DNA from 4 places in the Cobetia sp. cqz5-12 genome. Region 1 is predicted to be linked to each of the others. Evidence: predicted binding sites of a transcription regulator. Region 1 holds the regulator's gene; each other region holds the start of a gene.

Region 1 (3,210 bases):
ATGGCTGAAGGTCAACGGGTCCCGGTGCCCTGAGAGCGAGCCTGGGACTTTTCCTTGTGTTTGACCAGCTGGCGATCCAGCTTGTCGGCGAGCGCGTCGATGGCAGCGTACATGTTGGGGTCTTCTGCCAGGGCGTGGAGGTCAGCGCCTGCCGCGTGCAAGGTGCAGGCAGCCTGCTGGCGCTCCTTCTCGATCGACAGTGTCACCTGAACATTGGTGATGTTGTCGTAATGCCGTTCGAGGCGAGCGAGCTTCTCGTTGACGTAATCGCGGAGAGGATCGGTAAGTTCCACATGATGCCCGGTGATATTCACTTGCATGGACACGCTCCTTTATCCAGCGGGTTGCCATTCAATTGTAACCCTTTTTGACTACGAGCAAACCCTGATCGGACGCTCTGCAACAGGCTTGACGGCCACCGTCTGGTGATGTTTTCGCACCCTTGCCAGTGGCGTCAGATGTCGTGAGCGTCTGTACCGACAATGCCCAAGCTTTGCGCAAAGATCAACGCTGCGCTGCATCGTGGCTCAGTGCTTGTCTTCAACTCAGTGAGGGGTAACGGAGTGGACTTCAAGGGAGCGTCTGATGGGTGGTGCGTGAAAGACGCGCAAGAAGGCGCGTTTTCGTCGCCAATCCCTGCATGTACGTCGCCTTTCAGGCGCTTCGATTGCGTGGAGCAAGCAGCCTGTCGGAGAGGTCACCAAGTGTCATCCACGTGCAATAGGCGCAAAAGTGACTTTAAAAACATGCGATTGACGTAGAATGGCACTACCGGAGCGGCAGATTTTTGCCATCATCCTGTGCTCCGTCATTGGCCATGATGGGGCATTGACGAGCGGTTGACGGGGTGACAGGGCGCGCGACAGGCGCCTGATACCCGCGAAGTCATAAGCTGGCGAGCGGAAGATCCAGCACTTGAAGTTGGCGGCGGCTGCCACTGTAGAGGTGAGGGCATGGCAGCCGCAGGTGTCGCGTCAGGCCAGACGCTTGCGCTCGCTGGAGGACGGGATGCCCATCGCCTCGCGATACTTGGCCACGGTACGGCGTGCGACCTCGATGCCATCGCTGGCGAGCAGATCGACCAGTCGAGAGTCGGAGAGAGGTTTGCGGGCCGGCTCTTCCGCGATCAGCTTGCGGATACGGGCACGAATGGCGGTGCTTGAGTGGGCGTCGCCACTGCCACTGCCACCGACCTGGCTCGAGAAGAAGAACTTGAGCTCGAAGACGCCGCGCGGGGTGTGGATATACTTCTGGGTCGTGACCCGCGAGATGGTCGACTCGTGCATCTCGACCACTTCGGCGATGTTGGCCAGAATCAGCGGCTTCATGCCTTCCTCGCCTTGCTCGAGGAAGTCGATCTGGCGCGCCATGATCTCGCGGCCGACCTTGAGCAGGGTGTCATTGCGCGATGACAGGCTCTTCATCAGCCAGCGCGCTTCCTGCAGGTTGTCCTTGAGGAAGGTGTTGTCGGCGGACTTGTCGGCACGCTTGATCAGCGCGGCGTATTCCGGCTGGATGCGCAGCTTGGGCAGCGCTTCCGGGTTGAGCTCGACCTGCCAGCCGTGGCGGGTATGACGCACCAGCAGATCAGGGATCACGTAATCGCTGGCGGGCTCGCCCCAGGCGGATGCCGGACGCGGGTCGAGCGCGCGCACCAGGCGGATGACGTGATCCAGCTCGTCATCGTCAAGGCTCAGGCGGCGCTTTAGCAGCTTGCGGTCATCGTTGCCCAGTGCCTCGAGGAATTGACGTACCAGGCGTCGCGCCTGCGCCAGCAGCGGCAGGTCATCCGGCAACAGTGCCAGTTGCAGCAGCAGGCACTCGCGCAGATCACGGGCGAAGACGCCGGTCGGGTCGAACTGCTGCAGACGCAACAATACCTGCTCGAGCTCGGAGGCCTTGAGGCCGGGTAGACCCTGGCCGCGCAGGCCATCGACCAGCTCGTCGAGTGACAGGCTCAGATAGCCTGCTCCGTCGACGGCATCGATCAGGCTCTCCGCCATCTGGCGTTCACGACCATCGAGGTCGGTCATTGCCAGCTGCCAGCGCAGGTGGTCCTGCAGGCTCTCGACACTGGTATTGCGATCGAAGTCCGGCCCTTCTTCGCTCCCGCTGCCACTGCCGGAGCTGGTCAGGCTACCGGCGTGGTCCTGGTAGAGGTCCGACCAGTCACTGTCGAGGGGGTATTCCTCGGGAATCTCGCTCGAGGAGTCGGCAGTGGAGATCTCGCTCGAATCCTGTGTCTCGACGACATCCAGCGACTCGTAGTCCTCGTCGAGCTCCAACATGGGGTTGGACTCGAGGGCTTGCTGAATCTCCTGACGCAGGTCGAGCGTCGACAGCTGCAGCAGCTGGATCGCTTGCTGAAGCTGCGGCGTCATGGTCAGCGAGGTGCCGAGGCGGAGTTGCAGGGTGGGTTTCATGGAGTCAGTCAATTCACGGCAAAGGAACGTGCTTACTACGCTATACCGTGACTCGGGGCACTGACAAGTGGTTGCCGTGAATATTCAAGCAACTTGCATGCCATGTTTCCACCAAGGTGGTATGGACGTCATGCATGCGTCTGATGTCAGACATGAAAAAGCCGCTACGCGATAAAATCACGCAGCGGCTTTTGAAGCTTTCGCCTCCGGTGGGGCTCAGCGTATCTGCTGACCCTAGAGCTTGAACTCGTGGCCCAGGTAGACGTCGCGCACCTGCTGGTTGGCCAGGATGGAGTCTGCGTCACCGTGGGCGATGATCTGGCCATCGCCGACGATATAGGCGGTATCGCAGATATCGAGTGTCTCGCGCACGTTGTGGTCGGTGATCAGCACGCCGATGCCACGATCGCGCAGTTGGCGCACGATGCTCTTGATCTCGCCCACCGAGATGGGGTCGACGCCGGCAAAGGGCTCATCGAGCAGCACGAAGTCCGGCTCGGTGGCCAGTGCCCGGGCGATCTCGACCCGTCGACGCTCCCCGCCGGACAGGCTCATGCCGGCGCTGGCGCGGATGTGCGTGATGCTGAATTCCTCGAGCAACTCTTCAAGGCGTGCCTTGCGGCCATTGCGATCCAGGTCCTTGCGGGTCTCCAGAATCGCCATGATGTTGTCGGCCACCGACAGCTTGCGGAAGATCGATGCCTCCTGCGGCAGATAGCCGATGCCGGCGCGTGCACGCTGATGCATGGCGGCAGCGGAGAGGTCCTTGTCATCGATGGAGACGTTG
Region 2 (3,210 bases), 1.9 Mb from region 1:
GCTCGCGGCGGGGAACAGCAAGACCCACGACAACGGGGCTGCCACTGGCAGCCCCGTTGTCGTGGGTGGCAGGAGAAAGCGCGGGCGTCAGACGACCTCGATGGCCGGCGGGCGTACCGCTTGCTCCATCAGCCAGGCCGCCTGATAGGGGCGGCGTGCCATGGTGGGGTCATAGGCCTTGTCGTGGCACAGGTGGTCGGTCAGCGCGACGCCTTGCCAGCTTTCCGGCAGTGGCAGTACCCGCGGCTGATCGGTGACATTGAGGGCGAACAGCAGACGGCGCCCTTCATGGGTGACGCGCTCGAAGACGAAGAAGTCCGGGCCGACATCGAAGACATTCTGGTCGGCATCCGGGTGGAAGCAGGGTTCGTTGCGGCGCAGTGCCATGCGGCGTTTGAGGGCGTGGAAGACCTCATGGGTCGCGGTGTTGGGGCTGGCCAGCAGCGCTTCCAGTTCATCACGCTGCCACTTGCGGCGGTTGATGGCGCGCAGATGGCCATCGCGTTCGACGCCTTCCTGGTGATTGGGGGTCGCGGTCAGCGAATGGATATACAGCCCCGGGATGCCCTGCAGGCTCAGCATCAGGGTCTGACTGGCGATGAAACGCTCGATCTGCCACGGGTCCTGGCCGCGCCGCGTGCCCTTGAGCGCATCGAAGTAGCTGATGTTCAGCTCATAAGGAGTGTCGGCGCGGCCCGGGTTGGCACGCATGCTGACGTAGCCACCGAAGTCATGCACCAGCCGCACCAGGGTGTCGCGCTCGTGATCGGGCAGCAGGCCTTCCAGCGCACGCACGCCGATGCCATCGTGACTGGCGGTGAAGTTGAAGTAGCTGCAGCTGGACGGCAACGACGGCAGGCTGGTGGCCCACTCGGTCAGGGCGCTGGCATCGCCGGAGGTCAGGGTGTGCAGGGTCAGCGGCGGCAGCGTGAACTGATAGATCAGGTGAGCTTCATCGGCCTGGGCGCTGTCCTCGATGGCGGTGAGGTCGTGTCGTGACAGACGATCGAGCCCGAAGTAGGACATGTTTTCGGCGTGGGGCACGTTGGTCTCGGTGATCAACAGACTGCCCGGCGCCAGGTGGTCGACGATGGCGCGCAGCAGACGCACCACGGCATGTGTCTCCGGCAGGTGAATGCAGGAGGTGCCCTGGCGTTTCCACAGGAAGGCCACCGCATCGAGACGGATGATGCCCGCGCCCTGCTCGAGGTAGTAAAGCAGGATGCCGATGAATTCGAGCAGCACATCGGGATTGGCGAAGTTCAGGTCGATCTGGTCATCCGAGAAGGTTGCCCAAAGATGGCGCAGGCCGCGGCGGGTATGCACCGGCGTGAGCAGGGCGGACGGACGCGGGCGCACGACCTCGGAGACATCGGTGTCGGGGTCCATCTCGATGAAGTAGTCGCGGCCGGGCTGCACGCCGGCCAGATAATCGGCGAACCACAGTGACTCGCGCGAGCAGTGATTGATGACCAGGTCTGCCATCAGGTCGCGCTGCTCGCTCAGGCGCCGGATGTCCTGCCAGTCGCCGAGGACCGGATTGACCTCGCGATAGTGGATGACGCTGAAGCCGTCATCGCTGCTCCACGGAAAGAAGGGCAGCACGTGGACACCGGACAGGCTGTCGTCCAGTCGGCTGGCGAGGAAGTCGTGCAGGGTCGCCAGTGGCGCCTCGCCTTCCTGCTGCAGGCTGTCGCCGTAGGTGATCAGCCACTGGTCGCGCTCGCTCCAGAGCGGCTCGCCTTCCGGCACGCGAGGGTTGAGGCGCGTGCGATGGAAATCCAGCACCGTCTCAAGGCGTCTGAGAACTTCCTCATGACGCTGTGGATAGATCTCGGCGAGCAGACGTGTGGCGTGCGCCTGGAAATCAGTCTGCGAGAGGCGTCTGGAGAGAGAAACTCTGGTGCGTGGCCTGGCGTTGCCCTCGCTCGGCGCAGGGCCGGAGGCAGTGGATGTCGAGTGATCGGGAGATGACGTATCGGACATGGGCAATCCTCATGGCAGCAAAAGCGTTCAGGCTCTGCCTCGTGAGACGCAATGGGCAGAGCGTGTCGCGGGTGATCTTCGTGAAGCCCGCCGGTGCAATCCTGCGGGGCCGATGGCAAGGCAGGAGGGCGCGCATCAGATGAAGTCGACTGACGGCAGCCGAGTGACATTCCTGAATCGTGCATCGCTCAGCGACGCTCGTGGGTGACGGTCTGGCGCCTTTGACCCTGAGTCATGCACGCCTCGGGCCAGATTCGACAAGCCTGCAAGGCAGGACGGCCAGCCCGCATGTGCCGGCTGGCCGTCCTGTCTGGCGTCATGTGGCCCGAAGCCAGCTGACGCCACTGCGCTTCATGACATGCTTTACTTGCGTAGCACGCGATACAGAATCAGCAGAATGACGGCGCCGAGCACGGCGATGACAAAGCTGGCCAGATTGAATCCCGTCACTTCACCGAAGCCCATCAGGGTGCCGACCCAGCCACCGACCACGGCACCCAGGATGCCGATGATGCTGGTGACGATGATGCCGCCCGGGTCCTTGCCGGGCACGATCACCTTGGCGATGATGCCGGCAACAAGACCGAATATGATCCATGCAATGATTCCCATGTCGCAGCTCCTTGCGTCATCGTGATCAATCTCGCGGCAGAGATCATCCGCCGCCAGTCGTGAAAGGGTTTCACGGCTCGGGCAAGCGCCCTTGTGAGGCGCTGCACCCTGATATCATCTTTCGGTTATCGCGCGGGGATTTCAAGCCTGCCGGGCAGGTTGATTGATGCTTTCGCCGCGCGCTGGCCACCTCGGGCGACGATGCAGGAAACTCCTGTCGCCCCTTTGGTCGCTCCCCAAGGCTAGTTCAGATAGGTCGAGGCTGACATAGGCTCCCGTGGCGGGGCCTTAACGGTTACAATACCCGCCATTCGCTGTCATTCGGCTGCGCTGCGCCACTTCCTCGCTGTGCTTCGCGCGGGGTCGCAGCCACCTCGCACCCAAGCAGGCTCTCCAACATGCACTGTCCCTTCTGTGGAACTCATGAAACCAAGGTCACGGATTCCCGACTGGTGGTCGAGGGTGACCAGGTGCGGCGTCGGCGCCAGTGCGCGGCCTGCGGTGAGCGTTTCACGACCTACGAAACGGCGGAGCTGGTCATGCCGCGCGTGGTCAAGGGTGACGGTTCCCGTGAGAGCTTCGATGAACACAAGCTGCGGGCCGGCATGCTGC
Region 3 (3,210 bases), 960 kb from region 1:
GTGGCGACCCTCGTCTGACATGACCCGCGAGATCCGCGAGCGCCGCCGGATGAGATCAGAAGAATTCGGCGTAGCGCTGGACTTCCCAGGCACTGACCTGCGCGTTGTAATCCAGCCATTCCTCGCGCTTGAGGCGCATGAACTCGGCGCAGATCCCCTCGCCCAGGCTCTCGCGCAGAATGCTGTCCGCCTCGAGCGCATCGATGGCCAGGGCCAGATTCTGCGGCAGCTTCTCGATGCCCTTCTCGGCGCATTCGCTCGGGGTCAGCGAGTAGAGATTGATGTTGTGGGGCGTGCCCGGGTCCAGCTTGCGCGCCACGCCATCCAGCCCCGCCGCGATGATGGCGGCGTGCACGAGATAGGGGTTGCAGCCGGCGTCCGGCAGGCGGAACTCGAGGCGACCGTAGGGCACACGCACCATGGCCGAGCGGTTGTTGTCCCCGTAGGCGACGAAGACTGGCGCCCAGGTCGCGCCGCTGGTGCTGCCACCCCCGACCAGACGCTTGTAGGAATTGACGGTCGGCGCGGCAAAGGCACACAGCGCCGGGGCATGCGCCAGCAGTCCGCCGAGGAAGTGGTACGCCAGCGGTGACAGGCCCATGCCCTGGGCGTCGGAGTCATCGCCGAACAGGTTGCGGCCGGTGTCATCACACACGGACAGGTGGAAGTGCATGCCATTGCCCGGGCGGTCCGCCAGCGGCTTGGGCATGAAGGAGCACACCATGCCCAGGTCATTGGCGATCTCGCCGGCGGCCATGCGCACGAAGGTGAAGCGGTCTGCCGAGGTCAGCGCATCGCTGTAGGTGTAGTTGATCTCGAACTGGCCGTTGGCGTCCTCGTGATCGATCTGATAGACGTCGAAGTCCACCGCCTGCAGCGATTCGACCAGCCGTTCGAGGAATTCACGCGAACGCGACAGGCCCTTGTAGTCATAGCAGGGCTTGGCGAGGGTATCGCTCTCGTCCACCGGCAACAGCTCACCCGCTTCCCCCCGGCGGAACAGCGAGAATTCCGGCTCCAGCCCGGTATTGAGCGTCCAGCCCTTCTCCTTCAGGCGCTCCAGCTGCTTGAGCAGCACCACACGACTGTCATTGGCGAACGGTTCGCCGTTGACGTAGCCATCACAGGCCATGCGCGCATAGCCCGGTTGCCACGGCACCAGCGACAGAGAGCTCAGATCACCCCGCGCCATGAAGTCCGGCCCCTCCGGCGACATGCCGAGACCACTGACGGCGAAGCCGGCAAAGCCCGCGCCCTTCTCGACCACATCCATCAGGCAATTGGCCGGCACGGACTTCGTCTTGGCAGCGCCATGAATATCCACGAACTGCGCGAGCAGATAGCGAATGTCTTGATCCTTGATGAACTGTTGCGCGTTTTCGGGTGACATCTGGGTTTCCTCTGAGAGCGGACCGGGTTCCATCTCCCTCGACACTGTCTGCCACCCCGGGAAACCTGACCCCTTGTGGTGACTCGCCACGTCAAGATAGCGGATGAAACGAGTTTTTGTGATTCCTGCTGGTCAACTTTATTTCCCCCAAAGAAAAGCATGCAGCATGCCATTTCGCCAGTTGCCACCCAGAACTTTTCATCAACCTCTTGTTTTGCATGGGAATTTATTTTCCCAGCTCGTTTTACCCCATAGAAAACGCCAGGTGATCCTGAGTAAATTCCTGCTCGTTTCTCGAAATAGGCATCATTTCGGTGCCCAGAGCTCCCTCTTCGCACCAGCATGACGCAAAGCGCTGATATTCACGCCCGAATTCGTGCTGCCAAGCGGCGCCTGACTCGCTCAAGAGCTGCCGTGGCCATGGCCTTTGACGGAATTGGCAAGCCCCTTGCTTAACCATGAGGAATGTTTCTTTCCTTTCAAGAATCGACCCTCGTGCGATCAGGCAAGGCAAGCAACAGGCACAAGCCCTTGTTAAGCGCCTGAAGAGGCGCCGGAAGAGGCGAAAGAACAACAACACTTCCTGCGGCGGATGCGCGTCTTGCGCGCCATCTTCGTCAACATCAGCAGGACTACGGCACTACCCATCTACGCTAGGCAGCACGACTCACAGGAGAAAGGGACGCATGGCGAATTCATGGCGCATCTCGGCACTGGCCGAACAACACCGCAAGCTGGGCGCGGAGCTTGAAGACTGGAATGGCATGGGCACCGCCTGGAATTACGCCGTCTCGGACACGGCCGATGACCACGAGACCATTCGCACCCGCGCCGGTCTGATGGATGTCTCGGGGCTCAAGAAGATCCACTGCAATGGCCCTCACGCCCAGGCCGTGCTGGATTACGTCACCACGCGGGACATGTCCAAGCTGTATCCGGGCAAATCGGTGTATGCCAGCGTCTTGAATGAGGCCGGCAAGTTCGTCGACGACTGCATCGTCTATTGCCTGGCACCGAACTCCTACCTCGTGGTGCACGGCACGGGCACCGCGAATGAAATGCTGGCCAAGAGTGCCCTGGGGCGTGCCGTCAGCCTGACCTTCGATGACGACATGCATGACATGTCACTGCAGGGGCCGGTCGCGGTGGATTTCCTTGAGCGTCACGTGCCGGGCATCCGTGAGCTGCGTTACTTCCACCATCTGCAGACCCAGCTGTTCGGCTACCACGTGATGATCTCGCGCACCGGCTACACCGGCGAGCGGGGCTACGAGATCTTCTGCAAGGCCAAGGACGCTCCCTCTCTGTGGGAACAGATTCTCGAAGATGGCGCCGACATGGGCATCAAGCCGTGCAGCTTCGGCACCCTTGACTGGCTGCGGGTCGAGAGCCACCTGCTGTTCTACCCGGCGGACAATTCCGAAACCTACCCGTATCCCGACCAGCCGGTGGGCGACACCCTATGGGAGCTGGGCCTGGACTTCACCGTCTCACCGGGCAAGACCGAATTCCGTGGCGCCAGCGAACACTTCGCGCTGCAGGGCAAGGAGCGCGTCAAGGTCTTCGGCGTGCTGCTGGACTCGAAAGACGTCGCCCAGATCGGTGACAAGATCTACGCCGATGGCAAGTGCGTCGGTGTCATCACCCAGGGCATGTACTCGCGTCTGAGCGATCGCTCCATGGCGCTGGCACGTCTCGAACCCGGCTATGCCGAGCATGGCACCCCGCTGACCCTCAAGACCGGCACTGACGGCGAGACCAGCCTCTCGGCCATCAGTCATTCCCTGCCCTTCGATGACCCGGAAAAGGCCAAGCGACTG
Region 4 (3,210 bases), 1.9 Mb from region 1:
GCACCAGCGGAACATCGTTGCAACGGAGATAGACATCAAGAAGGCCATCCATGGTGAACGCGCGAAGGCGTCATCAGTCTCCGAGGGCGTCGCGACCTCGGAGCCGACACTCAGCGAGGCGGCACGCAGGTTCACATGCGCGCCGCCTCACTCTCAGAACGTGCTACGCCTCATTGCGTGGCGACGTTCTGTTGAGCCCCACAGGAATGGGTCACGACGTTGTAGTTGCCGCACTCCATCGGTTTGCGCCAGTCACTGATCAGGTCCTTGGAACCTTCCAGATAGTCTGACCAGGCATCGCCTGCCACGGTGGAAGGGGTCTGCCAGACGACGGAGAACTGACCGTTGTCCTGGATCTCGCCGATCAGCACCGGTTTGGTGATGTGATGGTTGGGCATCATGGTGGCGTAACCGCCGGTCAGGTTGGGGACGGATACGCCGATGATGGCGTCCTTGACCGCATCGACCTCGACACTGCCCGCCTTGCGAGCGGCTTCCATCCACATGTTGAAGCCGATGTAGTGGGCTTCCATCGGATCATTGGTGACCGCATCTTCCTTGCCGGTGTAGGCGATCCACTCATCGATGAAGTCGTAGTTGGTGTCGCTGTCCACGCTCATGAAGTAGTTCCAGGCCGCGAGATGCCCGACCAGCGGTGCGGTATCGATGCCCGAGAGCTCCTGCTCGCCCACCGAGAAGGCCACCACCGGAATGTCCTCGGCATCGATGCCCTGGTTGGCCAGCTCACGATAGAACGGCACATTGGCATCGCCGTTGATGGTGGACACCACGGCGGTCTTCTTGCCCGCGCTGCCGAAGGACTTGATGTCCGAGACGATGGACTGCCAGTTGGAATGACCGAAGGGCGTGTAATTGACCATCACATCCTCGTCGGCCACACCGTGAGACTTGAGGTAGGCGGCCAGGATCTTGTTGGTGGTACGCGGATAGACATAGTCCGTACCTGCCAGCACCCAGCGCTCCACGCCCACATCGTTCATCAGATAATCCACTGCCGGAATCGCCTGCTGATTGGGCGCCGCCCCGGTATAGAAGACATTCTCCGAGGACTCCTCGCCCTCATACTGCACCGGATAGAACAGCAGGCCGTTGAGCTCCTCGACCACCGGCAGCACCGACTTGCGCGAGACGGACGTCCAGTTGCCGAAGATCACGTCGACCTTGTCCTGCGCCAGCAGTTCACGCGCCTTCTCGGCAAACAGCGGCCAGTTGGAGGCCGGATCGACCACGACGGGCTCCAGCTTGCGTCCCAGCAGCCCGCCCTTCTCGTTCTGCTTCTTGATCAGCATCAACATGGTGTCTTTCAGTGTCGATTCACTGATCGCCATGGTGCCGGACAGTGAATGCAGGATGCCGACCTTGATCGGCCCCTCTTCCGCCTGGGCGACATTGGCCAGCGAGAAACCGACACAGGCGGACAGCATTGCGGCAGCGATTTTCTTGTTCACGACATTCCCTCGTATCTTGTTGTACTTGTTATCCCTCCTCGTGTAGTGCAATTGATGTGCCAGCAAAGCAGGCAATCGCACGAAACATCGGTGCCGTGCGTTGCCATCGTTCAGCCAAAAGGAAATCTCGATATCGTTTTGAATATAAGCCGCACCAAATATGCGCAATCAAAAATATGCCAGCCAGTCATTTGCACCAAACAGGTGAATTACTGAATATCGTGCACAAAACTCACCCCCAGGATGGCGCAATGAGGAGATTACCAGTCAAAAGCATGACCTTGACTGGTGCAGACAAAAATTATCCCGAAATCAATGGCAGCACTCTGATACATCAATAGAGAAGGTGGGGAAGGCACGATGCAAAAGTGACGGTCACTCCATCACCAGCATCACGACAGTCGTTCCCCGAAGAATACAAGCGTCTGCGCTTCATCCCGCTGGCCGAGGTCCCCGAGAGTCGCGAGCCGCAAGGTCTCAAGTCTGTCACCGGCGGCGCAGGCCATGGAGAGCTTCATCATTGAAAGCCTCGCCGCGAGCAAAGAACCCTTAATGTCCCACCGACTGATCCTTGGCCCGCGTATTTCGATAGTGACGCTGTCGCCCACGGGATGTCGGCTCGGGTAGCGGCCATGCGAAGATAACGCTTTGAAACGCCCATGGCGTTACCCCCGCCAGTGTTTGACAGGAGGCATGCGTGTATTCGATTCGTCTGTGGGCCGCACGTCACGCGCGACTGCTGGAGCTCACCTATCAGGCCGTCGAGCCGGTGATCATCAAACTGCAGCCGTTGTGGAAGTCCGTCGGTTACGCACGCGCCGAGAAGCCTGTCGCCAGGCTGGAGCAAGCCTGCAAGGGCTTGCTGTTTGATTGTCAGATGTGTGGCCAATGCATTCTGAGTTCGACCGGCATGTCCTGCTCCATGAACTGCCCCAAGAATCTGCGCAACGGCCCCTGCGGCGGCGTCATGCAGAATGGCAACTGTGAAGTCGAGCCGGACAAGCGTTGTGTCTGGGTGGAAGCCTGGGAAGGTAGCCAGCAAATGAAGGACAGCGACACGATCCAGATCGTGCAGTTGCCGGTGGACCATCGCCTGCAGGGCACCTCATCCTGGCTACGTGTAGCCCGTCAGGCGGCAGAGCGCCGAGAGAACCTGAAATGACCTCCAGACTCACTATCCCGGACAGCTCACAGCTGCCACCTGCCGAGCGCGACGGCAACGTCGGTCGCCTGGAGCGAGTACTTCGCAGCGGTCAGTTTGCCATCACCGCCGAACTGGCGCCGCCCGACTCGGCAGACCCACAGGAGGTGCATGCCCGCGCGCAGCTGTTTGCCGGCCATGTGGATGCCATGAACGCCACCGATGGCTCGGGCGCCAACTGCCACATGTCGAGCGTGGCGATGTGTGCCCTGCTGGCCCGAGAAGGCCATGAGACGGTGATGCAGATCTCCTGTCGTGACAGAAACCGCATCGCCATCCAGGGCGATGTGCTGGGGGCCGCGGCGCTGGGCATCCGCAACCTGCTGTGCCTGACCGGCGATGGTGTGCAGGTCGGGGATCACCCCGAGGCCAAGCCGGTGTTCGACCTCGACTCCCTGTCGCTGCTGGAAATCATCGCCGGGCTGCGTGACAAGCACGCCTTCGCCAGCGGCCGGTCACTGACCTCAGCGCCTCAGGTATTTCTGGGCGCCGCCGCCAACCCCTTCGCCCCGCCCTTCGCGTTTCGCCCTCATCGACTGG

What was found. Region 1 encodes sigma-54, which starts transcription at its own class of promoters, with help from an activator protein. Its sites were predicted from a motif close to TGGCACNNNNNTTGCTNT; they were not measured.
Region 2: a site for sigma-54 is predicted at 2,220-2,237, ahead of F8A90_RS13065 (sugar phosphorylase). Genes of this name have one in related genera too.
Region 3: a site for sigma-54 is predicted at 1,545-1,562, ahead of glnT (type III glutamate--ammonia ligase). Genes of this name have one in related genera too.
Region 4: a site for sigma-54 is predicted at 1,514-1,531, ahead of urtA (urea ABC transporter substrate-binding protein). Genes of this name have one in related genera too.

What each region holds. Positions count from the first base shown of each region.
Region 1 covers NZ_CP044522.1:804,115-807,324, forward strand. Annotated here, with positions in the region: gene F8A90_RS03405 (PTS sugar transporter subunit IIA) at 1-2, opposite strand, end outside; gene hpf (ribosome hibernation-promoting factor, HPF/YfiA family) at 12-320, opposite strand; gene F8A90_RS03415 (RNA polymerase factor sigma-54) at 975-2,423, opposite strand; gene lptB (LPS export ABC transporter ATP-binding protein) at 2,658-3,210, opposite strand, start outside.
Region 2 covers NZ_CP044522.1:3,121,910-3,125,119, reverse strand. Annotated here, with positions in the region: gene F8A90_RS13065 (sugar phosphorylase) at 88-1,986, opposite strand; gene F8A90_RS13060 (GlsB/YeaQ/YmgE family stress response membrane protein) at 2,350-2,598, opposite strand; gene nrdR (transcriptional regulator NrdR) at 2,997-3,210, shown strand, end outside.
Region 3 covers NZ_CP044522.1:1,761,018-1,764,227, reverse strand. Annotated here, with positions in the region: gene glnT (type III glutamate--ammonia ligase) at 56-1,390, opposite strand; gene F8A90_RS07525 (aminomethyltransferase family protein) at 2,077-3,210, shown strand, end outside.
Region 4 covers NZ_CP044522.1:2,717,457-2,720,666, forward strand. Annotated here, with positions in the region: gene urtB (urea ABC transporter permease subunit UrtB) at 1-36, opposite strand, end outside; gene urtA (urea ABC transporter substrate-binding protein) at 171-1,445, opposite strand; gene F8A90_RS11335 (methylenetetrahydrofolate reductase C-terminal domain-containing protein) at 2,167-2,631, shown strand; gene F8A90_RS11340 (methylenetetrahydrofolate reductase) at 2,628-3,210, shown strand, end outside.